2 regions of the Paenibacillus sp. ACRSA genome follow, and region 1 is predicted to be linked to the other one. Evidence: riboswitches for the same ligand, from Rfam matches in the RefSeq annotation. Region 1 holds a riboswitch; the other holds the start of a gene.
What was found. A riboswitch is a leader RNA that binds a small molecule or an ion and turns the genes downstream of it on or off. The one in region 1 is predicted to bind FMN.
Positions count from the first base shown of each region.

Region 2: it holds a riboswitch for FMN, as region 1 does, so the genes downstream of both, MH215_RS21790 (DMT family transporter) here and ribD (bifunctional diaminohydroxyphosphoribosylaminopyrimidine deaminase/5-amino-6-(5-phosphoribosylamino)uracil reductase RibD) in region 1, are expected to answer to the same signal.

Region 1 covers NZ_JAKRNP010000001.1:280,407-304,322, forward strand. Annotated here, with positions in the region: gene MH215_RS01295 (response regulator transcription factor) at 1-497, opposite strand, end outside; gene ccsA (cytochrome c biogenesis protein CcsA) at 641-1,903, opposite strand; gene resB (cytochrome c biogenesis protein ResB) at 1,900-3,573, opposite strand; gene MH215_RS01310 (redoxin domain-containing protein) at 3,588-4,115, opposite strand; gene MH215_RS01315 (pseudouridine synthase) at 4,315-5,064, opposite strand; gene MH215_RS01320 (S1 family peptidase) at 5,300-6,118, opposite strand; gene MH215_RS01325 (spore maturation protein) at 6,217-6,750, opposite strand; gene MH215_RS01330 (nucleoside recognition domain-containing protein) at 6,757-7,383, opposite strand; gene MH215_RS01335 (D-alanyl-D-alanine carboxypeptidase family protein) at 7,399-8,586, opposite strand; gene ytfJ (GerW family sporulation protein) at 8,723-9,193, opposite strand; gene MH215_RS01345 (DUF2953 domain-containing protein) at 9,329-10,054, opposite strand; gene scpB (SMC-Scp complex subunit ScpB) at 10,275-10,958, opposite strand; gene MH215_RS01355 (segregation and condensation protein A) at 10,927-11,727, opposite strand; gene ribH (6,7-dimethyl-8-ribityllumazine synthase) at 11,830-12,297, opposite strand; gene MH215_RS01365 (bifunctional 3,4-dihydroxy-2-butanone-4-phosphate synthase/GTP cyclohydrolase II) at 12,389-13,621, opposite strand; gene ribE (riboflavin synthase) at 13,690-14,358, opposite strand; gene ribD (bifunctional diaminohydroxyphosphoribosylaminopyrimidine deaminase/5-amino-6-(5-phosphoribosylamino)uracil reductase RibD) at 14,413-15,516, opposite strand; FMN riboswitch at 15,922-16,082, opposite strand; gene MH215_RS01380 (peptidylprolyl isomerase) at 16,339-16,770, opposite strand; gene lysA (diaminopimelate decarboxylase) at 17,077-18,408, opposite strand; gene MH215_RS01390 (spore germination protein) at 18,510-20,177, opposite strand; gene MH215_RS01395 (stage V sporulation protein AB) at 20,204-20,632, opposite strand; gene MH215_RS01400 (stage V sporulation protein AA) at 20,613-21,269, opposite strand; gene MH215_RS01405 (AraC family transcriptional regulator) at 21,998-22,912, opposite strand; gene MH215_RS01410 (EamA family transporter) at 23,028-23,916, shown strand, end outside.
Region 2 covers NZ_JAKRNP010000009.1:891-9,383, reverse strand. Annotated here, with positions in the region: gene MH215_RS21815 (hypothetical protein) at 1-898, opposite strand, end outside; gene bcaP (branched-chain amino acid transporter BcaP) at 1,206-2,606, opposite strand; gene MH215_RS21805 (amidohydrolase family protein) at 3,056-4,423, opposite strand; gene MH215_RS21800 (hypothetical protein) at 4,784-4,981, opposite strand; gene MH215_RS21795 (hypothetical protein) at 4,978-5,574, opposite strand; FMN riboswitch at 6,013-6,158, shown strand; gene MH215_RS21790 (DMT family transporter) at 6,305-7,285, shown strand; gene MH215_RS21785 (amidase) at 7,457-8,493, shown strand, end outside.

The DNA of each region.
Region 1 (23,916 bases):
TCTTTTGGTGTAAGACTAATCTCTTCTCCGCCTGCTGTAACGCGGTGAGCATCATGTTCAATAACCAAGTGTGGGAATACAATGTTGTTGCTTGAGTTGCTCTCTTTGGACAAGTACGCTGTTGCAGATGAACGACGTAATATTGCCTTCACTCGGTATATCACTTCGCGTGGACTAAATGGCTTGACCACATAATCATCAGCTCCAACCTCAAAACCCTGAACCCGATTAATTTCTTCACCTTTTGCGGTCAGCATCAGAACAGGAGTTGATTTAACCTGACGGAGCCGCGTACACACTTCAACGCCATCCATTCCTGGCAACATGACATCCAGAAGAATCAGTCCGTAATCTCCTGCCGTAGCTTTTCGCAGAGCAGTCTCTCCGTCCTCTGCCTCATCAATTTCGTAGCCTTCTTTTTCAAGATACATTTTCAAAAGTCTGCGGATTCGTTCTTCATCATCCACAACGAGAATTCGATTCTCATGCTCTGCCATTCCAACTCCAGCCCCTTTGCAATAACTGCTCGTCACTTCTATTATGTTCGATCTGGCGAACAATATTTGAATGCCCGCTTTAACGTGAGGGCTCACACCTATGTTTCATGGGTTTCTCTCCAGAACGTTACGAAACAACCGCCTTAATCTGCCCCAGCATAAGAGTGTAGCCCTGCAATGATCAGATTGACACCAACCAATGTAAACATCACAACCAAGAAGCCTAACACAGCAAGCCAAGCAGATTTTCGTCCCTGCCATCCTCGAGATAAACGTAAATGTAAGTATACACTATAATAAAGCCACGTTATTAATGCCCATACTTCCTTTGGATCCCAGCCCCAGAATCGACTCCAAGCAATCTGAGCCCATATCATAGCAAAAATCAACGCGCCTAACGTAAAAATCGGAAAGCCAATGGCAATGGCTCGATAACTAATCTCATCTAGATCATCAGCATCAATACCATCTAATGCAGGTTGTAGGACTTGTCCAAGTGGTCTTCTTACAATTAAACGAATAATGCCATACAGGATCAGACCCATGATTACAGACCAGACCACCGTGTTCAGTTTGCGTCCAGCATTTACCCCGTTCATCCAAGATGGTGTCTCAAGTAACGGTTCTTTCATACCAAGAAACGGTTTCATGCTCTCTACCTCACTCTGATACGGTGCAAAAATAGGAGGCATGCGATAAATCACTTTCTCTATTGTACTATTTCCCTGTACCTCTGTGTCAATGCTCGCTGTTTCTTTGACGAACACAGCTTCATACCCAGACGCACGAAAAGCAAATACTGTACCGATAAATCCAATGACAACCACAATCGTAATCAGTGTGAATTCGACCCAACCACGCTGACGTCTAGAGGATTTATCCTTGCCACTGAAATCCACGGTACGCAACAAATACATAAACCCTGCCGCAAAGCCCACTGCAAAGAAAGCTTCACCTAGTGCTGCCAAGGTGACATGAATTTTCAACCAAATAGATTGTAGCGCAGGAATGAGTGGCTGCACTTCCTGTGGAAATACGGCCGCATACGCCATAATAATAATGGTAAGTGGTAACGCGAAAAGTCCAATCAATGTTTTACGATAAATGGCATAGACTACGATGAAAGCTACCATAATCATCATGGATAAAAAGCTCATAAATTCATACATATTGCTTACAGGTATGTGCCCTGCACCAGCCCACCGAGTGAAGAAAAAGATCAAATGAGCTGCAAGTGCTATCGTTGAGGCAATAAAGGCTCTCTTGCCCCATTTTTCAACATGAGCCTGAGGATCACGATTACTCCACTTTTTGCCCATAACCGCCACACCATATAACATAAACGCTGCACTATAGAGAAAAAAAGATACAATAAATGCGTCGCTGCTGAAATCCAATAAACTCATGCTTGGTTCCCCCCGTTATCCAACGACTTCTCATCTACTTCCACATTCATCTGTTTTAGCACAGTTGCAACCTCGCGCCTAAAGCCAAACCAATTTTTGTTGGTATGACCTCCAAGCGTAAGATGACCATCATCAATACGTATCCATATACGGCGGTGATGCCAGTAGAAGCCCATAATCAGGCCCAACATAACAATTCCAGCCCCTACCCAGACAAAAGGCATTGCTTTATCAATTCGGATATTGAGATAACTTACCGATTGAATGATGTCCACTTTATCCATACTATCCACTTCTAACTGAAATGGGATTGGATCACCCGAGAGCTGTTGGTTAATCGAATCTTGTTGAAATCGCTCTTTGTCGATTTGCTTGGCAAAATACAAATATTGAATGCCCCCTTCAGGCAGCTCTGGCCCGGTAATCAAAAATAAAAAGGCCGGTGCATTCGGTGAGGGCGACTTCGAGGTGGGTTTACCTTGCGCATCCAAAGCAAAGTCCATAAATTTATTTTTGACCTCTAACGTATATGGCCCAACTTGGAAGCTTGGCTGTGTATCCACCATATCGATCTTCAGTTCGCCAACCTTCTCACCTGTTTGAGCATTAACCAAGTCAGGAGTAACCGATCGAATGGTTGGAGTTAAATCGTAATCAAATTGATATGCCTTCAGCCCGTTATAGTTTAGTGGATGATTTACTCGCACATCATGTCTTGTAACCTCAGACAACTGAGGTTTTTTGGTCAGATCCGAACAATCAGCAGTACATTCATACAGCACAACTTTGGTTTCGAAGAGCTTAGGTACCATCCGATTCAAATTACGAAATTGTTCCGTTACCTCTTCCTCACTGTAGAACTCCACATTAAACTGTTCATTCTTCAAATACATAGATGTATTCGGAATCTTCTTAATCTCACCTTCGGGAAATGCCACATGCTCGTCCAAGTTCAATCCCGGTAATCCCCGAGCAAGCACAGCTAGTAAAAATATGATGAGTCCAATGTGGATAACATAAGGTCCCCATCGGCTGAATCGTTGCTTCTCAGCAAGTAATGCATCACCTTCGGTATGTACACGATACCCCTTCTTTTTAAGCGGCGTAACCGCTTTCTTAATCCAATCCGCAGAATCACCCTCAATTGCACCTTGGTACACGAGACGTTGTCGGGTAAGAAACTGCATATGCTTTCGGATTTTTTGCTTATTCAGCGCTTTGTAAAGTGGGAGTACACGGTCAAGGCTGCATATGACTAGCGAAGCACCAATTAACACAAGTAAAAGTATAAACCACCATGATTCGTATGTATGGGATAAGCCCAGTAGATAATAGATATGACCTAATTGCCCATACGTCTCTTTGTAGTACACGGAAGGGTCAATATTAAGAAACGTGCTTTCTTGGGGATAGATTGTCCCAAGTATAGATCCAAGCAGCGTAAGCACAATCATGTACACAGCAATTTTTACGGATGAGAAAAAGTTCCAAACCTTATCAATGATATTAGGATTGCTGCGCTGTGAACGTCGAGCCATTCCATCATAACGCATTTCGAGCACTTCGTCTGATTTGGCCTCAGCTTCAAGCAGTGGCTTTCCGCAGGCCTCGCACAGCACCGTGCCTACTGGATTTTGGTGTCCACACTCACATTTTGTGTTTTGGAACACGACTGGACCTCCGTTCAGGGCTGTTTAGCCAGTTGTGAAATTTGAGCGTCAAGTGTGTCTAAATCTAGTTGACCAATGTGAATGGTAGAAATTTTGCCCGTATTAGACACGAAGAATGTAGTCGGCATCGGAGATATCCCATAATCTCGAACTGAATTTTTGTCACGATCAAGCATAATAGGGAATGTAACACCAACCTGCTTCACAAAATGCTCTACCGTCATCTGATCTTCCCCTACATTAATCCCGACAAATTGAACACCCTGGTCTTTCCACTTTTCCGCTTGTGCTTGAAGTGCAGGCATCTCCTTCACACAAGGCTCACACCATGTCCCCCAGAAGTTGACGACTAGTGCCTTGCCCTCGTATTCCTCAGACGTATGTACTTGACCGTCCAAGCCCAGCAGTTCAAAAGAAGGTGCTCGATCTCCTTCTTTTGGCTTGCCATTCGAGCCGGATGCGGATGTACTAATTGCATATCCGCCCAACACCAGGATCAAAAACAAAATGACGATCTGCACCGTTCTTCTTGATTTCCCCATGTGCGCTCTCCTTTTAAGGTGACTATATAAATTGAACTAAAGAATAGTACACAAACCTCCCGTGTAAATGTTTAGTTCAATTTATATAGATCATTCGCAATACGTAACTGTCCCAGATATCTGTGAACATCCTATGAACAATTATAGCGAATTCCGTCACAAAATTGCGGCAGTTTTATGAAAATTATGTGTCCTTACATTACCTTTTCTTCATTTTTTTGGCTGGTTCTGATTTTGCGAGTTGAATTAGGTTATTGACTTCTTCTTTGGATAGATTACGAGTCAGTCCCCGTTTCAGGTTTTGCAGCAAAATCCCACCGAAAGCAATACGTTTTAAGCGTGTCACCGGATGGTTAATCGCCTCAAACATCCGTCGAACCTGGCGGTTACGACCTTCATAAATAGTAATTGAGATTACGGCCTCATTGTTTGCGGTATCCACATCCTTGTATTCAACCTCAGCCGGAGCGGTCATACCATCATCAAGCATAATCCCTGTCTTTAATTTTTCCAGAGCCGATCCATGCGGAACGCCTTTGACTGTTGCCAAATACGTTTTGGGTACATGGTGCTTAGGATGTGTCAGCAAATGTGCAAATTCGCCGTCATTCGTAAGAATCAATAAACCTTCCGTATCATAGTCCAGTCTTCCTACTGGATATACACGTTCTTTGACCCCTTTAAGGTAATCGGAAACAATTTTCCGTCCTTCTGGATCGGATGCACTTGTAATTACACCTTTTGGTTTGTTCATGAGCAAGTACACTTTTTTCTCACTGCGGATTGGCTTCCCGTTTACCGTAATGATATCCTCTTCAGGGTTTGCTTTCGTGCCGAGTTCGGTCACGACCTCCCCATTGACTTCTACTTTGCCGGACTGGATCAGTTCCTCGCTTTTGCGACGGGATGCGATACCAGCTTGAGCAATAATTTTTTGTAATCTTTCCATGTTTGTCATGTCACCTCACACTAATGATACCCATCAAGGAGGGAAATCACAAGGATAATCCAAGGAAAATGTAAACAGAGGCTCTAAATGTCCATTTCGAGTACGAATCGTATAACTTTTAACGCAAAAAAACTCACCCTTCTTATCTCTGTTACCAGAACAAGAAGGATGAGCAGCATGCAGCTATGAGTTTTTGTTTGATCTACTTTTCAAAAGCTTCATAAGTATAATTTAATTAATTTGAGACCTTGCCTGCAACAACCACTTGCTTTCTCGTAGGTTTTGCGCTGTCTTTGATAAAGTCTTGCAGGGTTTGTGATGTAATAAAGTACGTTCTTGAACCATAGACAAAGGTCATCATGCCAATGACTTGATTGTTCTGATCCAACACAGGGCCACCAGAGTTACCTTGTGCCATGGATTTTACAATACTGCCTATGCCTTTTCGACCTGGAACATCGGTTGCATTAGGACTGGAAACCCGGCTTTTAGCAATTGTATTGTATGTCGCAGGGAATTCATCATCGAGAATAACTAAATCCCCATCAGGATTTTTAGGAAAACCAATTGTGTAAACAAGCTGATTATCCCTTGCGTTTGCAAACGTTACAGGTTGTGCATTTATTTCTTCGTCCAGCTTCAGTAGCGCCATATCCGTTACCGGATCAGTCTTTATAATTTTGGCTTTAATTGGACGCTTCAGCTCGCCGGGACTAGCAACGGTTAACGTTCCCTCATCACCCTTCGCTAGCTCCGCATACTCCTGAACGACATGATAATTCGTAAGCACTTCGTCCTTGGATATCAAAATGGAAGTTCCGACATCATAATAAACCACGTCCGGTTCATCCTGCTTGACTAAACGAACGTTAACGACTGGAAAAGAATCCGCGGTAACCGCAAACTTCTCTCGTGATTGTTTATCAAAGTATCCGGTAAAATGTATCGTGTTGACCGCTTGCGCATCCACCATTCCAGTAGGGCCAGTTAGCAATCCTATCGCCATCATGCCTGACAAACCAAACTGAAGCACTCGTTTCCATCTCTTATGCATGTGCAACTCTCCTCCCGCTATCCATTCTAGCATATCTTGTATATCGGAAGGAGAATGCAACTTGGTTAACTATAATTATAGAATGTATTGAAATAGGTTTATCCAAAAACGATTAAACAGATGACAAGTGCCGCGATGAAGCCCACAACATCTGAAAACAGACCTACTTTGAGTGCATAACGACCGTTTCGAATGCCTACCGCCCCAAAATATACGGTCAGTACATAGAGCGTTGTATCTGTGCTTCCTTGAATTGTAGAGGCCATACGACCAATCATGGAGTCAGGCCCATAGGTCTTAATCAGATCGGTTGTAAAAGCTAGAGAGCCTGTCCCCGTTAGCGGACGAAGAATTCCCAGTGGCAGGACTTCTCCTGGTATACCCATCCAGGATACAAGTGGAGCAAACCAACTAATCACAAAATCAAGGGCTCCCGAAGCACGAAATACACTTATCGCAACCATCATTCCCACGAGATGAGGAATAATGCTAATCGCAGTGGAGAACCCCTCTTTTGCTCCATCAACGAAGGATTCATAGACTGGAACCTTCTTGGTAAACGCATATAATGGAACAAACGCGATAATAACCGGAATGGCCCAGGCAGAGATCCAGTTGACGAAGGTTAGCAAGGTTATTCATCCTTTCATGCCAGGATTGCCGCTCTTCACGATACGTGGCGGTTTGTTCAGCGTTCTATTTCTATACCAACGATCTGCCATAATCGCTGCTAGTGTTGCGATAATTGTTGCGATTAGCGTCGTTCCCACAATCTCTGTTGCGTTGGCGGATTGATAATTCAACCGAATAGCAATTAGCGTCGTAGGAATTAGCGTAATGCTTGCCGTATTTAACGCGAGTAATGTACACATAGCTGGGGATGCCGTTTCTTTATCAGGGTTAAGTTCTTGTAACTGTTGCATCGCCTTAATGCCCATTGGTGTAGCAGCATTCCCTAGACCGAGCAGGTTGGCACTCATGTTAGATAGGATATAACCCATGGCTGGATGATTACGAGGCACGTCTGGAAACAAGAAGGCAACGACTGGACCAAGAAGCTTAGCAATTTTGCTAAGCAGTCCAGCATCTTCACCTATTTTCATCATACCCATCCAAAATACAAGCACACTGATCAGTCCCAAACAAACCGTAACCCCGGTGGCCGCCCCATCAAAAGCCGCTTGCGTGACCACTTCAATCTTTCCATTCACCGCTGCAAAAACAAACCCAATCACAATCATCAGTAACCAGATTAGATTGATCAACCAGGAAAACCTCCTTTACGGGGACAACAAGTGACTTATCACGGCACGCCATGCGGCTGCCCAAGTTGTAATTTCCCCTATTCCAGCAAATGCAGCTTCTTGCATCTCAGGTTGGGGAGGAATATAACTTCCTTTGTGATACACGGGAATAGAGCCTATGAACTTCCCATTCAGTTGCATTTCAATACGACCAGCTAGACCAAATGAAAGATCATTCGCTTTACTTTCGTTTTGCGATTCATTTTGACCGCGATTGGTCGTTAAGATCAGCTTCTTACTTATAGAGTCGATCTCACTTTCAGCCAGCGGATATTGAAAACCTCGTCCTGTAACGACCGTGGTATTCGCCACAGGCTGTTCTTTTTCTGCGATTTCTCTTAAAGGAAAGTTTTTGAATCCGAAATCCAGCATACGTGCATGATCGTTCCAATCGTCTCCATCATTCAGGGTTACAGCCGCTAGCTGTTGCCCATCCCGCGTCGCAGAGCTTACCAGACACCTGAAGGCTTTTTTGGTATAACCAGTCTTAACCCCGTCAGCTCCTTCATACAATCGCAGCATTTTATTTTTGTTGTGCCAGGAGTATTCCCAGCTTTCATTAGGATTCGGTGCCGATTTATTCTCCGTTGCCACGATGCGTTTGAACACGGGATTATGTAGCGCATAAGCCGTTAAACGTGCCAGATCATTCGCTGTAGAATAATGTCCCTCGGCATCCAAGCCATGAGGATTCATGAAGTGGGAACGGGTTAACCCGATCTCCTCTGCTTTCTTATTCATCAGAAGCACAAAGCCTTCCTCTGAGCCACCAACATGCTCGGCAATAGCCGAAGCTGCATCATTACCAGAACGCAACATAAGTCCATACAGCATGTTCTCAAGCGTCATCTCTTCGCCAAGTTTGAGATAAAGCGACGATCCTTCCTTTGCAAATGAAGAGGCTGTCACCTTCACCTTATCTTGTAGTTTCCCATGTTCAATGGCGACAATCGCGGTCATGATCTTGGTCAAGCTGGCGATACGCAATTCTTGATCTCCAGACTTGCTGTACAAAATCCGCCCAGACGTGACATCAATGAGAGCTGCGCTCTGAGCATGAGTTGAGGGGCTTGGAATCGTTCCAGATGCACCGGCAATTCCAACTGAAGACAACAATAATAACGGAATCAGGAAACTCGCAATCATTTTCGTTAACATTTTCATTCAACCATTCCTCCGGGTCACTTGGAATCTTGTACTACTTTATGTCTGGACAACCCGAAGTATGTCCTAGTGATACAAAACAACCTAAAAATCCCTCTCGCATGTGCAACGGGAGGGATTCAATACATCCATTATTTTAGCTGTAAGTCGATGGATCAGGAGTTCGGATCTCCGGTTCATCTTTAGAAGGGTTACGACGGAACATCTCCTGAATTCGATCCATAACGTATGGCGTCGAATCGATTAATTTCTCAAATAAGTGTGTTGAATTATCAAGTGGTACGATATGAACACCTTGTTTTCCTACGACGAGGAAGGCAATCGGACGGATGGACACGCCCCCCCCGCTACCTCCACCGAATGGAGAAGCAACCTTGGCTGATTTTGCATGTTCCGCAGTTGAAGCAGAACCGCTTTCTTTCTTTTCAACATTCACATTAAAGTCACTGCCGCCCGCTGCAAAACCAAAGCCCACTTTACTGATCGGCAAAATAACCGTACCGTCCGGTGTTTCAACTGCATCGCCAACGATTGTATTGACATCTACCATGGCCTTGATATTTTCCATAGCAGTTTCCATTAAGCCTTGTATTGGATGATCTGACATGTAAGTTCCCTCCAGTTTCATTTTAACTAGGTTTGATCTAAACCATATCATCCCCAATTTCAAGGGAGTTATGTACCAGTGCGTACCTGGATACATCCTGAATTCGTTTAAACCATCATTTGGCAAGGCTCACAATTAAATGTGAGAATTATGATGTTGTTCCTTGAGCTTCTGCTTGTGTTTGCGCCGCTGCTCCTGTAGAAGTCGAAACCACATCCGCCAGCCCCCTTCTACTTTGAGAACACGCGTCATCAGACGGAGCCCTGCGGTGAAGACCGCACCAAATCGAATGCGCATATGCAACTCCAGTTCTGTCTGAAATTCCATTTCATCCTCCCACACTGGAATGACTTCCAGACAAGGTGTGCGTTTAAACTGTACCTGATAGGATAAAAATCCAATCATGATGGACTTCATTGTCCATACCCAGCCTGTAACGATGGCCGTATAGGCCGCATCTGCTACTCCAATCCGGGTAGACCAGGATAAATCAGTCATATGTACACGGGTGAGCGTTTGTTTGACCCAAATTTTGAGTGCATCCGTCGCTCTAAGCATTACTTTTACTTCTTTTGCCCATTTCTTAACTTTGCGTTTGTTCACACGCTCGTTGCCCTCTGCTTCCCCCCGCGAATGGTTCGTTCGTTGCTGCGTCTTCACAAGAAATCCTTCTTTCATATTTTTGAAGACGATACTCGGAATTTCATATTTGATTCGAACCAGGCCGTAGAGAAGACGAAGATTGATAAGAGCATAATCATCACTTCTATGTTTACGAAACGTAAAGTGTATATGAATATTCGAGATGAGAACAATGGCAAGTAACAGAATGGCAAACAGCACGATTCCCCCAAGCCACATCCACACAGGCCTTACCTCCAAGGCTACAATTCTCTTCCTGAATAGTATGACACTATATATTGGAAAAAATTCATGGCTCATCGAAAAACCGTTGAACTTACACAATTCAGTCATTGCCCTTACGCATCACGAAAACGCAAATAGACCGAAACCTTTATGTACAAAAGGAATCGGCCTACATACGCAGTAACGCGATGACAAATGGTATATCATATATCATTTACCTATTTTCGTGATCTCCATCATCCAAGTCTTCAGCAATGTCTAATCCATGATCATCGATTACCTCATCAAATGAATCTGTCTGATCACTTCCATCCAAGCTTACTTGCTGCACATCTAACTTATCAAATAAGAGCTGTGTTTCTTCCTCTAGGTTTTCCGTATCTTCGAACAACCCTGGCTCAGGAAGATCCTTAATTGTAGCCAGGCCAAAATAATCTAAGAACGACTTGGTTGTGCCATACAGGATCGGGCGCCCGATAGCCTCTGCTCGTCCCACTTCATGAATCAGATCTTTGTTCACTAACGTATGAATGGCACGTTCAGACTTCACACCGCGAATCTCTTCAATCTCCACCCGAGTAATCGGCTGGCGATAGGCCACAATAGCAAGCGTCTCCAGAGCCGCTTGGGATAACGATGTACGCGCTGGAGAATAGGCAAGTTTCTCAAAATAAGAGGCATGTTCCGGCAATGTTCCGAGTTGCACCACGCCGGCCAGCTTGAGAATCTGAACCCCTCTTCCCTGATTTGCAAAATCAGCAACCATTTCCTCCACCGCATCGGACACCCGTTCCGGATGTTGATCTACGATTTCGGCAATTTGTTTGATACTTAGACCTTCTTCTCCGGACAAAAACAGCAGGCCTTCAATAATCGACTTCAATTTCGGAAAATCCATGATTCCTTGCTTCCCCTCTCCACTCCATAACAATATCCTCAAACATCCGCTCCTGATAACAGACGATCTGCTTCATCTTCATTAGCTCTAAGATCGCAAGAAAGGTAACGACAATTTCATGCCGATAGATCTGTTCATCTAACAGCTTAGAAAACAACAACTTACCACCTGGCCCTATACGCTCCAGTGCACCAATGACATCACGAATACGATCTTTAACCGATATTTCATCTCGTTGAATACGAGCAACGGTCGTTCGTTTCTCAGCCTTACGTAGCGCCTTCTGAAAAGCAGCGATGAGATCGGAGGTATGAAGCCCCTGCACCGGATTCGATTGCGTCTCCACAGGCATATAAGGTCTAAGATCTTCAGGCTCTTTGGAAAAGATGAGGCTCCGCTCCCACTCCCGCTCATGCAGATGCCGTGCAATCCCTTTGTATTTGCGATATTCAATCAGACGTGCAATCAGTTCAGCACGTGGATCATAATCTTCATCTTCGATATAATCATAATCCTCAAAATCCTCAATTACCGGTGGTTTGGGCAGTAATAGTTTGCTTTTGATCGATAAAAGTGTTGCAGCCATCACGAGAAATTCACTTGTAATATCGAGCTCCAATTCTTGCATCGAATGCAGATACGCCATATATTGATCGGTAATATCGCTGATGGGAATATCCTGGATTTGAATCTCTGCCTTGTCGATCAAGTGAAGCAGAAGATCCAAAGGCCCTTCAAAAGTCTCCAGTTTGTATGTAACTACCGTCACTAGACGAATCCTCCCGCCAGAAAAATACAAAACCCTGCTAAGCCGCCGAATTCAGTCTCCCGTTTTCGTCTGCGCAGAGCAGGGCACTACATTAAATAAGCACTATTTTAGCTGTTTCGTCAAGTTTGCCATTTCAATTGCGGCCGTAGCTGCATCCCAACCTTTGTTGCCCGCCTTCGTCCCAGCGCGTTCAATCGCTTGCTCAATGTTCTCTGTAGTCACGAGACCAAAGATCGTTGGCACGCCTGTTTTGAGGTTAATTGCCGCAACACCTTTTGCCATTTCATTACATACATAGTCATAGTGAGTTGTTGATCCACGAATGACTGTTCCTAGTGTAATAACCGCGTCATACTTGCCACTCTCGGCCATTTTCTGTGCAATAAGCGGGATTTCGAAGGCTCCTGGAACCCACGCTACATCAACTTCATTGTCCTGAACGCCATGACGTTTGAAAGCATCCAGTGCACCGCTGAGCAATTTACTCGTAATAAATTCGTTGAAACGTCCAACGACTACTCCATATTTTAATCCTTCTGACACTAAATGTCCTTCAAAAAAGTTTGGCATTGTTAGTCAACTCCTATAATTAGTATGAGATATAATCGAATGATCTTGTTGTTTCTTTTTCCACAAATTACATATATGAATCGAAGTTCAATTATTTTTCATTTTGCTCGATTTCATCAAACTTCAGCATGTGTCCAAGCTTCGCTTGTTTGGTATGCAGGTACAGCGTATTATCCTCATTCTCTTGGATCTGAATCGATACCCGTTCAACCACCTCAAGGCCGTAGCCTTCTAACCCTTTGATCTTGCGTGGATTATTGGTTAACAGACGAATCTGGCGAACACCAAGGTCTTTGAGGATCTGGGCTCCAATCCCATAATCACGAAGATCTGCAGCGAATCCAAGCTTCAAGTTAGCATCTACGGTGTCTAGCCCTTCCTCCTGCAACTTATAGGCTTTGAGCTTGTTGATTAAGCCGATGCCCCGGCCTTCCTGTCTCATATAGAGCAGGATTCCATTGCCCTCTTCATCAATCTGTCTGAGTGCCGCATCGAATTGAGGTCCGCAGTCACAACGATGAGAGTGGAATACATCCCCTGTGAGACACTCCGAGTGAACACGCACCAATACAGGCTTGGAACCGTCAATCTCACCCTTAACCAGTGCGACATGTTCCTTATTATCCACCGCATTGGTGTATGCAACTGCCTGGAATTCACCAAAATCCGTAGGCATACGCACAGCCACCTCGCGCTGTACTAATTGTTCCTTCTCATTGCGGTACCGAATCATGTCCTGAATGCTAATCAACTTCAGATCATGCTTACGTGCGATTTCCTGTAGATCAGGTAATCTCGCCATCGTACCATCTTCCTTGATGACCTCACAGATCACGCCTGCAGGGTATGAACCACACATAATTGCCAGATCGACTGCGGCTTCCGTATGTCCAGCACGACGCAGTACTCCGCCGTCTTTAGCGATGAGCGGGAACATGTGACCCGGTTTGCGGAAATCCGTGCTTTTCGCATCAGGATCAATTAAACCTTTCACCGTAATGGAGCGTTCAAACGCGGAAATTCCAGTTGTTGTATCTTTGTGATCTACTGACACGGTGAATGCTGTCCCATGAAAGTCTGTGTTCTGTTGAACCATCGGTTTGAGATTGAGTTCGTCTGCACGTTGCTGTGTAATCGGTACGCAGACTAGACCTCTGCCCTCGGTGATCATGAAATTAATGACTTCAGGCGTAGCCTTATCTGCCAAAGCGATGAAATCACCTTCATTCTCCCGGTCTTCATCATCCACAACGATCACGGGTTTTCCTCGCATCAGATCATAGATAGCTTCCTCGATTGGATCGAGAATGGATTGCTCTGTCATACGTCTCCCTCCAATTCTTTTATCTGTCTTCTCCGTTTTCGTGTAAAAAGTTTATTCAAACCTATATTTTACGCAAAGCCGTGATTGGCTAGAAACTCTTCACTTATACTCTTGGGCTTCGTCTCTTTCGTGCTGGAGTGGCCGTTCCCGTATTGAAGTAAATGATCCACGTATTTACCCAAGATGTCACATTCAATATTGATGGTATCTCCAGTTTTCTTGAAATTCAGCACAGTCTCTCCAATGGTATGAGGAATAATAGAAACCGTGAATGATCCGGAAGCGGTGTTCACAACGGTAAGACTGATGCCGTCTAAGGTGACAGACCCTTTTGGAATCAAATATTTAAAAAGATCATGATCATCCGGTTTAATTTCGAAAACAACCGCATTCTGGTCACGAGTAATACTGCCAATCACTCCCGTGCCATCCACATGCCCCTGTACAATATGTCCACCAAACCGGCCACCAGATAGCATTGCACGCTCTAAGTTCACTTTGCTTCCTGATTGCAGGTGATTCAAATTCGTATGTCGATACGTTTCTGGCATAACGTCAGCGGTAAAACCTCCGCCTTCCAGCGTAGTTGCCGTTAGACATACTCCATTTACAGCCACGCTATCACCAATTTTCAAATCATCCATGATGGCGGAAGCTCCGATGTTTAGAACCAATGCTTCGCCCTTTCGACCGATGCGCCGAATGTGACCGACTTCTTCCACTAGACCGGTAAACATGCTACCGCCTCCTTCTTGTACATCTTCTTAGCACTCACGCTTCATCGATCTCCCTTATTCTGGCCAGACCGGGATACCGCCAATGCTAATATTATCTCCAACTTGCTCGATTTCCAGTTGATTCAATTGAATGGCCTGACTCATACGCTCAACACCTTCGAAACGGAAACTTCCCGGCGTATCATACCCACCCACGATTTTGGGAGCAATGAACATAAGCATACGATCCACGAGTCTGGCTTCCAGCATTGCGCCGTTCAACGTACCTCCACCTTCAAGCAAAATAGATCCAATCTCACGCTCACCCAGTTTACTGAGTGCATTAAGTAGATCGACACGTGGTCCTGGTCCACAGCGGATAACCTCTACACCATATGCCTCAAGGCGCTCAGCCGCTTCAGGGCTTGCATCATCCGTCGTAAGCACCCAGGTCGGTGCAATGCCATCCTTGACCATTTTCGAGCCTACAGGTAGGCGCAGCTTGGAATCCACTACGATTCGAACCGGATGAATGCCTTCCACTTGCAATCGAGTCGTCAATTCAGGATTGTCAGCAATGACAGTCTCAACGCCGACCATAATTCCCTGGTGACGATGACGAAGGGCATGCACGATCTCACGAGCAGGTTCATTGGAAATCCATTTACTATCTCCACTACGGGTAGCAATTTTGCCATCTAATGTCGAGGCCGTTTTGAGGGTCACAAACGGTAATCCTGTGGTGATGTATTTAATGAATTTTTCGTTCAGGCGTCTCCCACGTTCGCGCAATATGCCAACTTCAACTTCAATTCCTTGTTGGCGAAGCATGCTGATCCCTCTGCCCGATACTTGAGGATTAGGGTCTTCACAACACACTACTACGCGCTTTACTTTCTCATGAATCAGACGTTCGCTACATGGAGGTGTTTTGCCATAGTGACTACAAGGCTCCAACGTAACATATACCGTACTTCCTTCGGCATCACTACCCGCCATGTTCAATGCATGTACCTCAGCATGACCTGTACCACGTTTAAGATGTGATCCCAGCCCAACTACGCGGCCTTCCTTGACCACAACACAACCTACAACGGGATTAATTCCAGTCTGTCCTTGTGCCCGTTCTGCCATATCCAATGCGAGTCCCATATAAAATTCATCATTGATCATTTCCAAGTCCGTCACCCCACGGTCTAATCTATTTTGTTATTATCTTCTCCTAGTGGAGAAAATGATGTGCATCTTCATCATAAAATGATTTTCAATTCACTACCGAATGTTTAAAGGATTCCGTTAAGAAAATAAAAAATCCCCGTCGAACAGTCCGTTCGATGGGGAGAAGAGACACTACGTCGTCGCAAGACAGCGTTGATACACTGGTCATATAGCGCACAGAATCACTACCTTGATTCGATTCAGGTAAGTGAAAACAAACACATACCCTAATGAAATTCATTCTAGGTAAAGCGCTTCTAAGACATAACCTATGTATGGAGGCAATGGGAAACACCCGCTTTCTCCATGTACAGTCACAAACTCACTGCACACCAACACATCTGCGAATGCAGCCAGAAGCTACACTCTCTCCTTCTCCCATCCAGACTATACTGTCGGTTCTGGAATTGCACCAGATCAGCCATCTGCCGCAGCAGACAGGTCACGGACTTTGCACATAGACATAAATGATTCACGAACATGTGCATCACCGCCGGTAGGGAATCTCACCCTCCCCGAAGGATTGTTGCGTTATTAATTGGATGTTAGCACTTTAACGTTAAAAAATCAATTGTTTTTTGTTCCTTTTTGTCACATACTAACTTTTAATAAGCGAAAGAAATACCACAAACCGCTTCCTGAACGAAGAATATCACACATTTGAGGAATTCTTCATAATCGATATGCCCATTTCTAGAAAAGCCAGATATGCAAAAAAACCTTAATGCTCCTGCAACAGAAGCATTAAGGGTTTCCTGTAAAACATAAGTGATTTAGTAAAACTTACGCTTCAACAACTTCAACAGTTTCCATTTTGTCGTTTCCTTCGAAAGCGTCAACGAACTCCATACCTTTGGTTACTTTACCAAATACAGTATGTTGTCCATCCAAATGTGGTTGTGGTTGATAGCAGATGTAGAACTGGCTTCCACCTGTGTTACGGCCAGCATGCGCCATAGCCAATGTTCCACGCTCATGTTTGTTCGGGTTAATTTCACAGTTGATTGTGTAACCAGGACCGCCTGTACCGTTTCCAGTTGGGCATCCACCTTGAGCTACGAAGCCAGGGATAACACGGTGGAAAGTCAAACCGTTGTAGAAGCCGGAGTTTGCCAGTTTCTCAAAGTTTGCTACTGTGTTTGGAGCTTCTTGATCGAATAGGTCGATCAGAACTTCTCCGCCGTTTGCCATTTTGATTTTCGCTTGTTTCGCCATATGTAAATGACTCCTTTCGTATTGACCATCATTAGTGGTGCCAGAAGCGCATGACCCTAGGTCAAGCTTAATAGCACTTTTCATAGTGTACACCGAAATGCGTTCAACCGCAAAATAATCAGCAACTTTTTTTCGCACAATACAGCTAAAAAGGGTGACTTCTGTCCGATATGTTCTCGTCTTCAAGTTGCTCGGATCTGCTGTAACATATGAAAGAAGACAAAAGAGCAACGCCCCTTTGCCTTCTTCCTAAATGAGTTACTGATATACAATGCTATTGCACATGCCACCCACGCATCTATTAAATTAGCGAATTACTGGCTGTTTAGCGATACGCTCAGGTACCAAGTCATTCTGAATGATGTCCTGATATGTCTCACGACGAACGACTACATCACCTTGACCGTCTTTGACAAATACAACCGCCGGACGACGAATCCGGTTGTAGTTACTCGCCATGGAATAGTTATATGCCCCTGTGCACGCTACGGCAAGCAAGTCACCGCTTTGTACTTTTGGCAATTCCAGATCCCAGATCAACATGTCGCCACTCTCGCAGCATTTACCGGCAACGGAAACAGTCTCTTGAGCTGCTTCGTTAGCACGGTTTGCAAGCACTGCTTCATACTTGGACTCATAAAGTGCAGGACGTGGGTTATCTGTCATACCACCATCTACAGCAACGTATTTACGTACGCCTGGGATGTCTTTGCTCGTACCCACTGTGTATAGTGTAGTTCCAGCTTCACCCACGATACTGCGACCTGGCTCAACCCAGATCTCAGGTACAGCATAGCCAATGGTAGCAAAGTGATTTTTAACCGCATCTGTAATAGCCTTCACGTATTGTGAAACTTCAAGCGGTGTATCTCCATCGATATAACGGATTCCGAATCCTCCGCCAAGGTTAACCACTTTGAATGCAACATTTAGACGCTCATACACACTTGTCGCAAATTCAGCAACACGCTGAACAGCCATCTGGAACCCTTCAACCTCAAAGATTTGGGAACCAATGTGAGAGTGAACGCCGAGCAGAACCAGGTTCGGTTGTTTGGAAGCCAGTTCGATTGCTTCGAACGCCGTTCCATTACCGATATCAAAACCGAATTTCGAATCTGTCTGACCTGTAGAAATATATTCATGTGTATGCGCCTCAACGCCAGGCGTTACACGTAGCAAGATGTTAACTTTGCGGTTTTTGTCCGCAGCCACAGCTTGCAACAAGTGAAGTTCATTAAAGTTATCTACTACGAAGCAACCGATCTCTGCATCCAGTGCCATCTCGATTTCTTCCAGCGTTTTATTGTTGCCGTGAAAGTGAATACGTTCAGCAGGGAATCCTGCTTGCAATGCTGTGAACAGCTCACCATCAGATACAACGTCTAGTGAAAGTCCTTCTTCTGCAGCCAAAGCACACATCGCCATTACGCAGAATGCTTTACTTGCGTATGCAACTTGGAAGCCCAGACCCGAAGCGCGGAATGCATCCATATACTCTCTGCAACGATCACGCACTAATTGCTCGTCCACCACATACAGCGGTGTACCAAACTGTTCTTTCAAATCTGTTGCGTCTACTCCACCAATTTCTAGATGTCCTTGTGCATTTATTTTACTTGTACCATGTAAATACATAATCTGCATTCCTCACTTTATATACTGGAATTTTATCTATTCCAATGATTTTACACCAGTATACCAAATTAGGCATCAAGAAGAATGGATTTTTCAGCAGATCATTTGTGTTTTTTACTTTTTCGTGATTCTCCGTCTGGATCATCAGGCATTTTGGTATTATCACGAGTTTTGTTGAACGATGGACGTTTTTTATTTTCAAGCAATGGCAATCGGAATAAAAAGTTTCCAAGCGCCTTTGCATTAAACGGTATGAACGGCCACAGATAAGATGAATTGTAGGAACGATGGATTGTCAGCGCAATGACCAATAAGGTGGTACCGATCACGAATCCGGGTACTTTGAAAATTGCCACTGCAATCAGAAGGAACAATCGTACCAGCCTGTTGGCTAGTCCAAGTTCATAACTCGGCGTTGCAAACATCCCTATCGCAGCAATAGCCATATAGAGCACAACCTCATTAACGAAATATCCTGTTTTGACGGCAATATCCCCGACGAGTATAGCTGCTATTAAACCCATCGCCGAGGCAAGTGGTGTAGGTGTATGCACCGCTGCCATCCGTAAGAGATCGACACCGAGTTCTATCAGCAGAAACTGAAGAATAAGTGGAAGTTTAACATTCTCCTGCGGGCCGATAAAATCAAACCCCATCGGTTTAATAGCAGGATCAATCACCATGAGAAGCCACAACGGAAGAACAAACAGCGAGATTAGAATACCTGCGAACCGTACCCAACGTAGGTAGGTTCCCATGAAGGCCGTTTGCCTATTTTCTTCTGCATGCTCGCAGAGATCAAAAAAGGTTGTTGGCAAAATCATCACACTTGGTGAGGTATCTACAAAAATAACAACTCTGCCTTCAAGCAGATGAGATGCTGTAACATCGGGTCTTTCCGAATATCGGACGAGTGGAAATGGATTCCACCCTTTGTTGATAATCGCTTCCTCCAACTGCTTATCGGCAGCGGGAATACCATCGATATCGACCCGTTTTATTTTTTCGCGAACAGAATCCACTTGAACCTTGTCCACGATATCATCAATGTAGACTACACATACATCCGTTTGTGTTCTTCGACCCACTTGCATGAGCTCGAACTTCAATCCAGGGTCACGAATTCTCCGTCGAACTAAGGCCACATTCGTCAAAAGCGTCTCTGTAAATCCGTCTCTCGATCCCCTTACCACCCGCTCTAAAGAAGGTTCTTCAGGTGATCGAACCGGGTAACTCCTTGTATCCATAATAAGGACGGAGCGATCTCCTTCAACAAACATCGCACTCATACCCATAAGAACCTTTTTAATTACAGCGCTCATGCTATCTACTTTTTCCACCTGAATATGAGGAATGTAGCATTCAAAGTAAGATTTCAGCGCATGTTCCGACACTTGTTCTGGAGTGAGATAGGTTAATCTTTTTAACACTTCAAGTAAAATTTCATCTTTGGCAAACCCAGTCAACAGCAGTATCCCAACATGCTTGCCTCCCAGAACCATTTCCCGCAGATCTACGTCGAAGGACTCTCCGAGCCCTAAAATTTGTTTCATTGTATTTTTGTTGTCACTCATACGTGGAGAGATCTCATCATTTTCCTGCCAGTAATGAACGGATTCTTCCACGCTGTCAGACATCTCATTTTGTTTTTTCTCTTGATAAGCCTTCTCTTCTTCTTCCTTCTGAATCTCATACGGTGACTTATTCACAAACTCTTCGGGTACTCCCTCACCATTCTCCTGTTCACCGTGATCTGATCTCACATCCATGTCCATCCTCCTTCAACCATTGCTCTCTAACGCTGGTATACAAAAAAATCGAATAACGAACCCGTCATCTTACCCAGAATCATGGCAAGCAACAATCCAAAAAGATACGGCTTCATTCCTAGCCTTTTGGCAAGTACAGGCAATACGTTTAACACTTCCGTCAGTGCTGCCGCAAGCAAGCCGATAAACACACCGCAGAACAGCCCAATGATTGGACTAAGTAACAGCACCCCATGTACTTTCCAGTGCCAGAAATCTGCAACCGTACCTACTAACGAGCCTCCGATAAGTGCACCTTCATACCAATGTGTTTTGTCATAGGATTGGGTCAATTGAGCCAGCCGTGGAATCATATCCAGTACCAAGATAAGCGCAATCACGCCACTTCCTACTGCGATTCCTCCAGCAATGCCGAGTACGATGCTGATCGCTCCATTAAGAACGCTCATCTGCATTCATCTCCCCACGTTCCTGGTCATGCATACGTTCAGTTTCTTCAATAACGACATACTTGTCGACATTCTGCTGATATAAAAACATTTCCACTTCAAGAGGTGTCGGTTCTTCATTCCACTTCTTCTTAAATAAATGATTGAAGAACACTGCCATACCGAATCCAATCCCGATGGAATATGCCACCTGAAATAAATAGGGATGCTCATCTCGGCGGCCTGTAATCATCTCCACAATTCGAATTTGAACTTCCTGCATACTCACGTCCGCATGAAAATTCATAATGGTTAATGCTGAGCCAAAAAAAAGCAGTAGCCATACCAGAATAAACAACGATTTGGACGGTTTGCCATTTCCCTCGACGACCTCAACCAGCGTATGTCCCGAGCCGATTAACTCTACACTGACATCGGGAAGCACACCTCGGATCTGGGGAATAATCTGCAGAATATCAATGAGAATCAGATTGCCATCTTCCGGTCCAGGGCGTAGCAGTTCAAGCTCAATCAGCCTTCGCTCCTGTTCTTCTGAAGAGGTCAGCACATGGGCAATATCCCGAAGCCTGACTTCTTTTCCCCGTTGGATACGGACGCGGCTGCGCAAACGAATGTAGACCGTTGGAGTGGGTGTCAGGGACATCCGAAACACTCCTTTACTGCGTAATTTAGGTTAGTATTTGAAGAATGTGCAAATTTATTACATGGGGGTTGGAAAAAGATTGGGAGCTTGGCAGAGCTGCAGGATGGATTGGTTGCCGGTCGCTGTTATAGCGAAGGATAAATGAGATACACGCGGGCGTTCCTGTGGCAGACCAACCTTCCGATCGCTGTTGTCTCCAAATTCTTATCATGTATTTCTAATCGGTTAGAAATTCGGAGACAAAGGCGAGCGCTTCGCTTCTACAGGTTTTTTCTGCCACCTCCACTGCTTGTGTATCAAAATCAAACCTTCACGCTCCGCTCCTCTAACCAATTCCATCCCTCCTCTGCATCAGCTCCCCTTTATCCAAACGCTTGAAAGAAATTTGCTGGGAGGTGGTAGGTGGAAAGATATTGAATGCGTTGCGCTGAGGGGAGACCGAATTGCCGGTCGCTGTTATGGCGAAGGATAAATGAGATACACGCGGGCGTTCCTGTGGCAGACCAACCTTCCGATCGCTGTTGTCTCCAAATTCTTATCATGTATTTCTAATCGGTTAGAAATTCGGAGACACAGGCTAAAAACAAAAAAAGTCACCCTATTGGCGACGAATTTTAGAATGCTACTTATACATTTTCTTATATGGAGTAGACATAAAATGTGTTAACCCTGAGCGTAAACCTTTGTAAGGAAGAGCACTGCACCAACAACCAGACCTAGAATTACAGTTAACCATTCATCTCTACTCGACTCTTTAACTCCATCTCCCTTCTGAATTTCAAAGGGGTCGTGTTCATTATTTTACCGAATTGATTAATGAAATAGCTTGTGCTATTAAATCCAACCTGATATGCGATCTCAGTTATACTCATTTCGGGAAGCTGAAGTAATTCTAGACTCTTCTGAATTCGATAATCCATCACATAATGAATCGGCGTTGTTCTTAATATTTGTTTAAAGTAACGACAGGTTTCTGAGCGACTTAGTTGTCCTGCCTTTGCAATATCCTCTAGCTTGACCGGTTCAGCATAATGCAGATGAATCCATTCCAGCATACCTTTCATGCGCTGATTGCGTGTAACCTCGTTCGGATCGTACTCCAGTAAACATCCGTTTGAAATAAATTGTTTCCAGATGGTGAGTAGTTGAGCAGAGACATCTATTTCATAATGTACAGGCTGAGTTCGCAGGTTCTGCTTAATAGCTTGCATGGCTTCAAGAATATTCAATCCCCAGCTCTGGTCCCCTGGGATCATCAAATAGGGCACATTGGTCGCCGTAACATACGGGTGTACAAATTTCATATATAGCTCTGCTGGCAGAATAAATTGCGGACTAAGATTCAAACAGATATATTTGCACACATTCCCCTCTCCAATGTCCTCCGCCATATGCATGGAACCACTATTGATAAATATTCCATTGCCTTCGGGCACACCAATCTCCTCCTGATTTACTCGAAAGAGTACCTCCCCCTGCATCACAAAAACAAACTGTAGCTCATCATGCCAGTGAAGTGGTATATGACCATGTACATTATGAATAATTGTCGTTTCATAACAAGCGATTGGCAACGAAACGGTCCGATGCTCCGTCAGTTCCTTCAGATTTTGATCGATATGAAATTCCGTTTTATCTACCATGCTCACCATTCATCCTCAATATATTTATATTTTTCTATCTAATATTGATATCAATATATACTATTCCATTCTAATATAACACTATTCTTATATTTTAGGACGAAGGTGTTATTACATGAGTAAAAAATCATTTGCACATTTTAATTCGAGAAAAAGAGGATTATTGTTGGTTTTGACCGGAGCGATCTGTTGGGGAGTGGGCGGAACCGTATCACAAAAGCTGTTTCAGCATTATGGCATTGAGGTCAACTGGTTTGTTACTGTTCGATTGTTAATTGCAGGCATTCTGCTTCTAACCGTTCAATATTTCAGACCTAAGCGCTCACAAATTCTAGACGTATGGAGAAACAAGGCTACAGCTATCCAATTAATTATTTTTGGTTTGTTCGGAATGCTCTCTGTACAGTATACGTACATGGCCTCCATTCAACATGGTAATTCTGCAGTAGCTACTCTTTTGCAATATCTGTCCCCGGTTATGATCATGCTCTACCTAATCTGGCGGAAACAGGCGGTACTGGGCTCCAAAGATCTGATATCCATTAGTCTAGCTCTTGGCGGCTGTTATCTCCTGTTAACTAATGGTTCCATTTCCCAGTTATCCGTACCCTTTATCGCTATCATTTGGGGGCTTTTATCTGGTGTTTCCGCTGCCTTTTATACTTTGTATGCTGCAAAATTAATTCGACAGTTCGATTCATTAGTCATTGTCGGTTGGGCTATGATTATAGGCGGTACTGCCCTTAGTTTCATTCATTCTCCATGGGAATTTGAATTTGCGAGCGTACCCCTTGAAGCGTACGCATATCTTATATTTACTATTATTTTTGGAACCATGATCGCTTTCTGGTTTTACGTCGAAAGTTTGCAAAGTCTCTCCGCTAAAGAAACCAGCTTACTGGGAAGTGCAGAACCACTTGCCGCAGTTGCTACAACGGTCATATGGCTTCAGGAACCTTTTGGACTATTTCAATGGCTAGGTACAGCATGTATTGTTACCCTTG
Region 2 (8,493 bases), on a different contig from region 1:
GCCACGCTTTCTTCGTGCAAGCCGGCCAGTTCGCAAGCTCATTGGCAGGAATAATGCTTAACTGTGTAGTTTCAGCAGCAATACGGTAAATTCCCTTGCATACAGGTTCTTCTCCCAGCTTGTCCACCGGCAACTTAGCCTGGGCAGTCGCATCGGGAGCTGCATAGATGGAATAACACCATGGCGAAATGCCCCATGCAGTAGCCATCAAGCCTTCATTTAATAGCTGAGCGGACAGATCACCTTCATTAAAACGTTCAACTAAATTGTGATCCCCGGCTCCAAGCAACTCGTCTACACGCGCAACCATGCGTGGTAGATCTGCAAGTATAAAGCCCGCACTGCCATAGGAGTCAAATACATGATGGTCTCTCGTCCATACTGGTGCTGATGCAAGTTGCTCTTGCGTAGGTTGCGCTGGGAATAGTGCGATAACGACCGTCACCACCTGAGCATATCTGACCATAGCCATCTGTTCTGGCTCCAATGGAACTTCTGCAATCCGAGGTGTTTTCCTATGAATCGATATACGAAGCTCATACTCTCCTTCAGCAAAATCCGACCATCCGAAGTCTACACTATAGTCTATACCTTCAATAGCACCTATGGAAAGCTTCGTGTCGGGATTTAAGTTTACTGTATATTGTACAAAGCTCAGTTCTTGACCATATATAATAGAAGCATCTTGTCTTACGATAGGAGCATCAAGCTGCTGAGCAACAACCGAGACTTTACGTCCGTCCTTCAAGCATCGTTGTGGATCAATATCAAGTTCTATATGCTCAACTTCAGTTTTCTGTGTGATGATCAACTTCGCCTCTGCAAGTACAGCAGAATCTGTTAAAGCAAACCCGAAATTCGGATTCATATCCTGGTTCGTATGTAAATATGTATTCATGATACATCCCCTCTCCTCTGTCTGATGGCATGTCACAATCCCAAATATATGTCATATTGAAAGAAGCCGCAACCCCAGCCCAACGATATGAGTCTACATGCACCTTAATACTTACCCGTTACACGGGTCTTAGGAACCGTTAATTGCACTTGAAATAGTAAAAATTAAATGCAGATGATTCACTTAGAATTTCTCAACTCCAAAATCGAAATAAAAAACCTCCTGTCTTTTTTCGCACAAGCGAAAACTCAGGAGGTATGAACTATTTTGTTTCCATTTGACCTATAGATTAAGTTTACTTTTCGAATTACTTCGAGTTCAAATGACTGTGATGGCGTCCGTATAAGAAATAAATCCCCAGACCAATTAGTAACCAGATGAAGAACGTAATCCAAGTGAGCATCGCAAGTCGAGTCATGAGATACACACAGCCGATTGCACTGAGGATTGGAATCAATGGGACGAATGGGACACGGAAGCCACGTTTGAGATCAGGATTGTTTTTACGGAGTACAATAATGCCCAGACTGACCACCGCAAAGGCAAACAACGTCCCGATATTGGTCAACTCTGCAAGATGTCCGAGGGAGATGAAACCAGAAAATAACGCTACAACGATTCCCGCAACCCAGCTACCCACGGCAGGAGTCTGGCTTTTGCCACTAACTTTCGAGAATACTGGAGATAACAACCCGTCCCTTGACATGGAGTACAATAATCGCGTCTGACCATACATCATCACAAGTAATACGGTAGTAATTCCTGTAATGGCACCTAGTGCTACAATCCAAGATAAGCCATGCAAGTTAACAAATTCAAAGGCAAAAGCTACTGGATCACTAACATTCAACATATGGTACGGCACAATCCCCGTAAGGATTAGTGAAACGACAATATATAATACGGTACAGATCGCGAGCGAACCGATAATGCCAATCGGCAAATTGCGCTGAGGCATCTTCACTTCTTCCGCTGCGGTAGATACAGCATCAAATCCAATATACGCAAAGAATACCGTTGCCGCTCCAGCGGTTACACCCGAAATACCAAAAGGCAGAAATGGCTGCCAATGTTCAGGCTGAACATAGAACACACCTACACCGATAAAGATCAACACAACGATTATTTTCAGCGCAACCATTATTCCATTCGCACGAGCTGCTTCTTTCACCCCTCGGGTTAACAAGAAGGTAATAATCAACGTAATGACCGCTGCTGTGATATCAAAATACGTGCCCTTCTCTGGACTAAAGGCGCTCGTTAGCTCATGAGGTAAGTGCAATCCGAATCCAGATAGTAGACTTTGAAAATAACCAGACCACCCACTAGCAACTGCCGCACTTGCAAAGCCATACTCCAGAATCAGATCCCACCCAAGGATCCAAGCAATCACTTCCCCAAAGGCAGTATAGCTGTAAGTATAGGCACTTCCCGAAGCGGGTACACTTGAAGCAAATTCCGAATAACACAGTGCAGCAAAAGCACAGATTAGCCCTGCCAGCAAAAAGGAAAGAACTAGACCGGGCCCTGCGTATTTAGCCGCAGCCACACCTGTAAGAACAAATATTCCCGTTCCGATAATCGCACCTACACCAAGGGTCATCAGATCCAGCGGCCCTAACACTCTTTTCAGCGCACTACGCTCTTCCCCACTTACAGCAATGGGTTTCTTGCGAAACAATGAAGATTGTGACTCATTTTTGCTCATACATAATTTCCTCTCGTCGTGAAAGTATCACCTGTTCAACTGTTCTATAAAAAAGTGGTTTGTTCTATCTTATCGACCACCTATAAAAAACTAGTCAATTCTACACGTTATCGCGTTGCTTTATTAAATTTTTATTTAGAGATGTCGTATGTTGTGCTTTTTAAGCGTAAATTATCACGATATCTTGCCCGTGAAAGATAATAAAAATCGATCTAAACGAAAACTGCGTATAATTTATATTATGCGCAGTTTTTAATTCACTTTTTCAAACCAAAAAACGGTTTTAATTCGTTGTTATATGAACACTTGTGAATAATAGCTTATTTCGTTTATTTACGCTGTCCATCTCTCGCGAATCCTGTCTGATTAATGCTCGTTACGGGACAAAAAAAGAGCGCATGATCCCATGCGGCTCTTGGTTTAACCTTTATTTTTATAATATCTCAAGATTACGAAAATATGATCCGATCCACATCAGACATCTGATATTGTGACAGGAGATAGCTGGTACTCTCCAATGCCTGACGACGAACCGCATCTAAATCCACATGCAACAACTTACCTTCTCTCTTCACCGGTTGACCTGCCACAAATACAGTATCCACGTTTGATGGATTGGCGAATTGTACAATGGCTCCAATCGGATCATGAACAGGGAACAAATTCAAATCCGTCGTACGAATCATAATCAGGTCGGCCTCTTTGCCTGGTGCCAGTGTGCCAATCTTATGTCCAAGCCCCAACGCTTGTGCGCCAGCCGATGTGGCGAATCTTAACACCTGACTCGACTGCAGGTTCAGTTCTCCAGGCATTTCTCCCTGCTGCAACAATTGTTCATTTACTCTCGATCGTTCTGCTTGCAGGGCAAACTTCATCTGAGAAAACATATCACCACCCGTGGATGTCACCACATCCACACCGAGTGTTGGCGTGCCTCCATTCTCCAGAAAATGTCCGGTCGCTGGATATCCATGCCCCATCATCATCTCTACCTCTGGGGTAACCGAAAGCGAAGCACCTTGATCGGCAAGCATTTTGTACTCATCGATTCCCATCGTATTACCATGAACTACATTTATTTGCGGACTTAGTAGACCTGCCTCATGTAACTTTGTCACTGACCGATCTACACTTCCCCAAGTCCCGAATCCTACATGCATGGAACAAATGGCATCTAGTTCCTCTGCAAGACGAATCTCCTTGACTGTTGTATCCCAATGACTGAACTCCGGCCCTCGAATAGAAAGTCCAAACGTCAGCAATTGATCCCTTGATGAGAAGTATTGCTGCTTCACTCTGCGTACATCGTTGGAGTATGTAAGAATACTATCTCTATTCCAGTAATTCGTTTCACCAGGTACACCCTGAGCGAATACCGCACGGATTCCCGCATCCTGAAGTCCATGAATCAATTCATCTGTGTGCTCTGGAGAATACGGCATACTCCAATCCAACACCGTCGTCACTCCTGCATTAAGCGCTTCCAAAGATCCCAATAAATTCGCAATGTAGCTGTCTTGAGGACGAAGCTTGCTTCCCATGGCTCCATAATATAGATTCTGCAAATACACAGGCAGTGACCAATTCGTTCCTGTTGTTTTAACCAGAGACTCCCACACATGACGATGGGTATCTACAAGTCCCGGGAGCACAATCATATCAGATGCGTCAATAACCTCTGCTTCGTCACACTCCAGATCAGGCTTAATAGCTATAATGATAGAATCCTCAATTAAGACATCGGCTCTTTTGTACTGACCAACCGAGGCATCCATTGAAACAACACAACCATTTTTCAGCAAATAACTTTTCCCCATTAGACACATCTCCAATCATAGTTTTTTAGTTGGATATGGCTTGCATGATGGTACGATCAGTGCTGAACGACATTATTACACAACTTATTTTTATAAAGTATATATGTATTATATAGTTACATCGCTATATTTGCAAATTTTGGAATTAAAAAAACCTTGAGTAGCAAGTAGCTATACAAGGTTTTATGAATCTTTTAGTCACTTTGAGTCTAGCACTGGGACATGCTCATTTGGTTTCTCACCAAACCCACCCCAGAACACACCTAAACTTCTGCAATCACAACACTTCATAAACAGTTCCATTTCGTATAAAACCTATACTTTATAGTCCATTTGTATAGTCCATTCTATTGAATACTTTCAATCAATCTCATCGTCCCACCAGATTAATTGAAGCAGTGAATGGTCTCCTTCATGATACTTCACTTCGCCATCTCCAGGAATCGCTGGATGTTCCTCAACAACAATGGGAAAAGGTGAACCGATGAGGTTAATCCCTATTAATAATGCAAAGCTAATGATAACAATCCCACTCAAAGTAAAAATGACTCTTTTCAATCGACTCTCTCCTCATTCATGTATCTTACTTCCCCGCCAAAAATCTTGTCTGCAACGATATTTCCATCTTGATCAAAAGCTCTTATTGTCCAGTTCTCCTCGGTATACTCATCTAATACAAACAGTGCATACTGATCGTCAATCTCTTCAAGTTGATAGTCATCCGGATTAGCTTTCACTTCTTCAAGGGAGAGCTCGTAAGATTGCGAAGACGAAACATCCTTCAGGTGATTGCCCACCGCTATGTATTTGATGTCGGATTCCCTGGTTGTTACTACACCAACTACAAAGTGATTAAGATCACCTAGACCAGTAGCCTCAAACGGCTTACCTTCCTCGACCGTACGACCATATGAGCTTCCATCATAACGATGCAAGAAACCGAACTTCTTTTCAAGTTTGGCTATACCAAAGCTCTGGTCTTGATTATCTTCAAATAATACCACTTGGCCGTAACCATGAATTTCTTTGGATTTTACAATCCGACCATCATGAGGCAATGCGTTGATTTCATTCACATGCAACCCTTGCACCGCGCCAAATCCTAATATCACAAGCAAGCATAGACCAACTATAATTAAACCTTTTCGCAAAATATCCCTCCATACAATTACATAATAATTTAATAATTAATGCATTTCAGATGAACGCTACATATTTAATGCTACCCGAACGATAAATATTGCTCACTTGATCCAATTCGTTAGAAGTTTACTACGTATCATTGTAATATTAACATAATTATACATAAGATGTTTGAACCCCTTTTTATTCATAGACTTTCTATAAAATCACCTGAACAGGCTACTTGGGTTCCACCTTCAGATGGACTAAGCATCAGGCAACTGGTAAACCATATTCATTATGACAACCATCGTATCTTCCAACGAATACCGAGCCATTGTTCTTCTTCGTAGACAGCAAGGAAGCTGGAATATCATATTCTGAAAAAAACACTTGAACTGCTAGCGCTTACAAGATTAAGATGAAATCATTGATGTTACAACTTGTTCAACACACTAACAATTGAATAGGATCTTCGGGGTAGGGTGCAATTCCCAACCGGCGGTGATGTTCTTCGGAACCAGCCCGCGACTCGCTGACTGATATAGTTATCAGCGACTGACTTGGTGAGACTCCAAGGCCGACGGTAAAGTCCGGATGAGAGAAGATCAACACATGTCATGCCGTTTTACGGGAAGTCCTCTTCCCCTACGACATATGCATGGATGAGCCCCCGTTTATTTGGTGATTCGCCAGAACGGGGGCTTTTGTCGATTTTGCCAACTGAAGATTCCGTGTTCTGACGAAGGAGTCCTGAATATGGAAAAGAATCAAACTGCCTCAACGGTTTATCGGAAAGAACGAAGTAACACTGGATTCTGGCTTGTTGTAATCGGCGCTGCATTATGGGGCGTAGATCCATTGTTCCGTATTATTTTGCTTCAGACGATGACCTCAACTCAAATTGTACTTATTGAGCACATCATTGTAAGTCTAGTCGCCATTCCTGTCTTATGGAAATTCCGCGCAGACCTGAAAAATCTACGTGCTAGACACTGGGTTGCTGTAATCTTCATTTCCTGGGGCGGATCAGCACTAGCAACGGTTTTATTCACCATGGCGCTCACCAATAACGATCCTAATACCGTTCTCTTGTTGCAAAAAATGCAACCCTTGTTCGCCATTGTGCTCGCGAAGCTGCTTTTGAAAGAAACGTTACCACGTCGCTTCGGAGGACTTTTCTTCATTGCACTTGCAGGTACCTATTTGCTCACGTTTGGATTCACACTTCCTCTAGGAAACTGGAACACCTGGATTCATGCAGGCAGCCTGTTATCCTTAGGAGCAGCTGCTCTCTGGGGCGGATCTACGGTGATGGGACGATTAATGTTAGGGCAAGCAAGATATGAGACCGTTACTTCTCTCCGGTTCGTAGTCGCTCTGCCGCTCCTCTTCTTGATGACATGGCATGAAGGAGCAGCATGGACATTCCCCTCCGGAACTGGTGAACAAGCGGCCGTCGTGCTTAATGTATTGGGTCAAGCTTTATTGCCTGGACTATTGAGCTTGCTGTTATATTATAAAGGCTTATCCTCTACAAAAGCCTCTGTCGCTACGCTAGCGGAACTTAGTTTCCCGATGGCGGGTGTTCTAGTGAACTGGATCGCTTTCCGTACGTTGATTACATGGGAACAACTCGTTGGTTTTATCCTAATATGGATTGCACTCTTTGCGATTTCCAGACAGCAGGAGCGGTCGTCAAGTGTTGCTGATGCTGCCCCTAAGCTTCGTACAGAATAATTACCTACGCAGGATGCATTCCTAACATATATGTCAACTTCTCAAACATTATAAAATGAACGCAGCACTGTTTATCCCACTGGATGAACAGTGCTTTTGTTTTTTCAGCAATCCGATGGTACGATGACATATGGAACACTAGATATCCATCTTAGAAAGGAAAGATGCTTAATGTCTTCATTTTCATATACATCTTACGATGCTATTGGTTTAGCAGAGCTTGTACGCTCCCGAGAAGTATCTCCAATTGAACTGCTTGAAGCAGCATATGCACGACTCGAAGAAGTGAATCCACAGCTTAATGCGGTAATTCGTACATATGAAGTACAAGCTCGTCAGGAAGCAAGCATGATTCGCCCAGGGGAGCAACCTTTTGCTGGTGTGCCTTTGCTACTTAAGGACATCTCTCAATCCCTAGAGGGTCAGATCCTCACTTCAGGCTCCCGTCTTCTTAAAGATCATCGAGCGTTACGAAGTTCTAACTTTGTCTCTCGATTACGTGAAGCTGGTTTTATTATTATCGGACATACGAACACCCCAGAGTTTGGGCTGAAAAATATTACCGAGCCCCGTTTACACGGCCCAACACGCAATCCATGGAATACGAATCATTCTCCTGGAGGTTCAAGCGGGGGCGCCGCTGCGGCAGTAGCATCCGGAATTGTACCTCTAGCCGGTGCCAGTGACGGAGGTGGTTCTATCCGCATCCCTGCCTCCTTCAGCGGGTTGTTTGGTCTGAAGCCAACACGTGGACGTACTCCAGTAGGACCAGGTGTTGGTCGTCAATGGCAAGGCGCTTCGATTGATTTTGCATTATCCCGAACTGTCCGGGACAGCGCTGCGCTGTTAGATACGTTGCAAGTTATTCAACCAGAAGCTGCATTTCATGCTCCCCTCTTTCCTGGCAGTTACTTGGCAGATCTGAATTATCCTCATCAACGCAAATTAAAAATTGCTTATACTACCGATTCTCCAGTAGGGACTTCTGTAAGTGAGGAAGCCATACAAGCCGTGTATAAGGTCGTTCGTTGGTTGGAGGAGCAAGGTCATGAGGTTGAAGAGAAGTTAAGTCCAGTTAATGGCGTACGGTTGATGGAAAACTATTATATGATGAATAGCGGTGAAATGGCCGCGATGATTGCTTCTATGGAGCATGCTATGGGTAGAGAGCTCACGGCTGACGATATGGAGATTGAGTCATGGGTTCT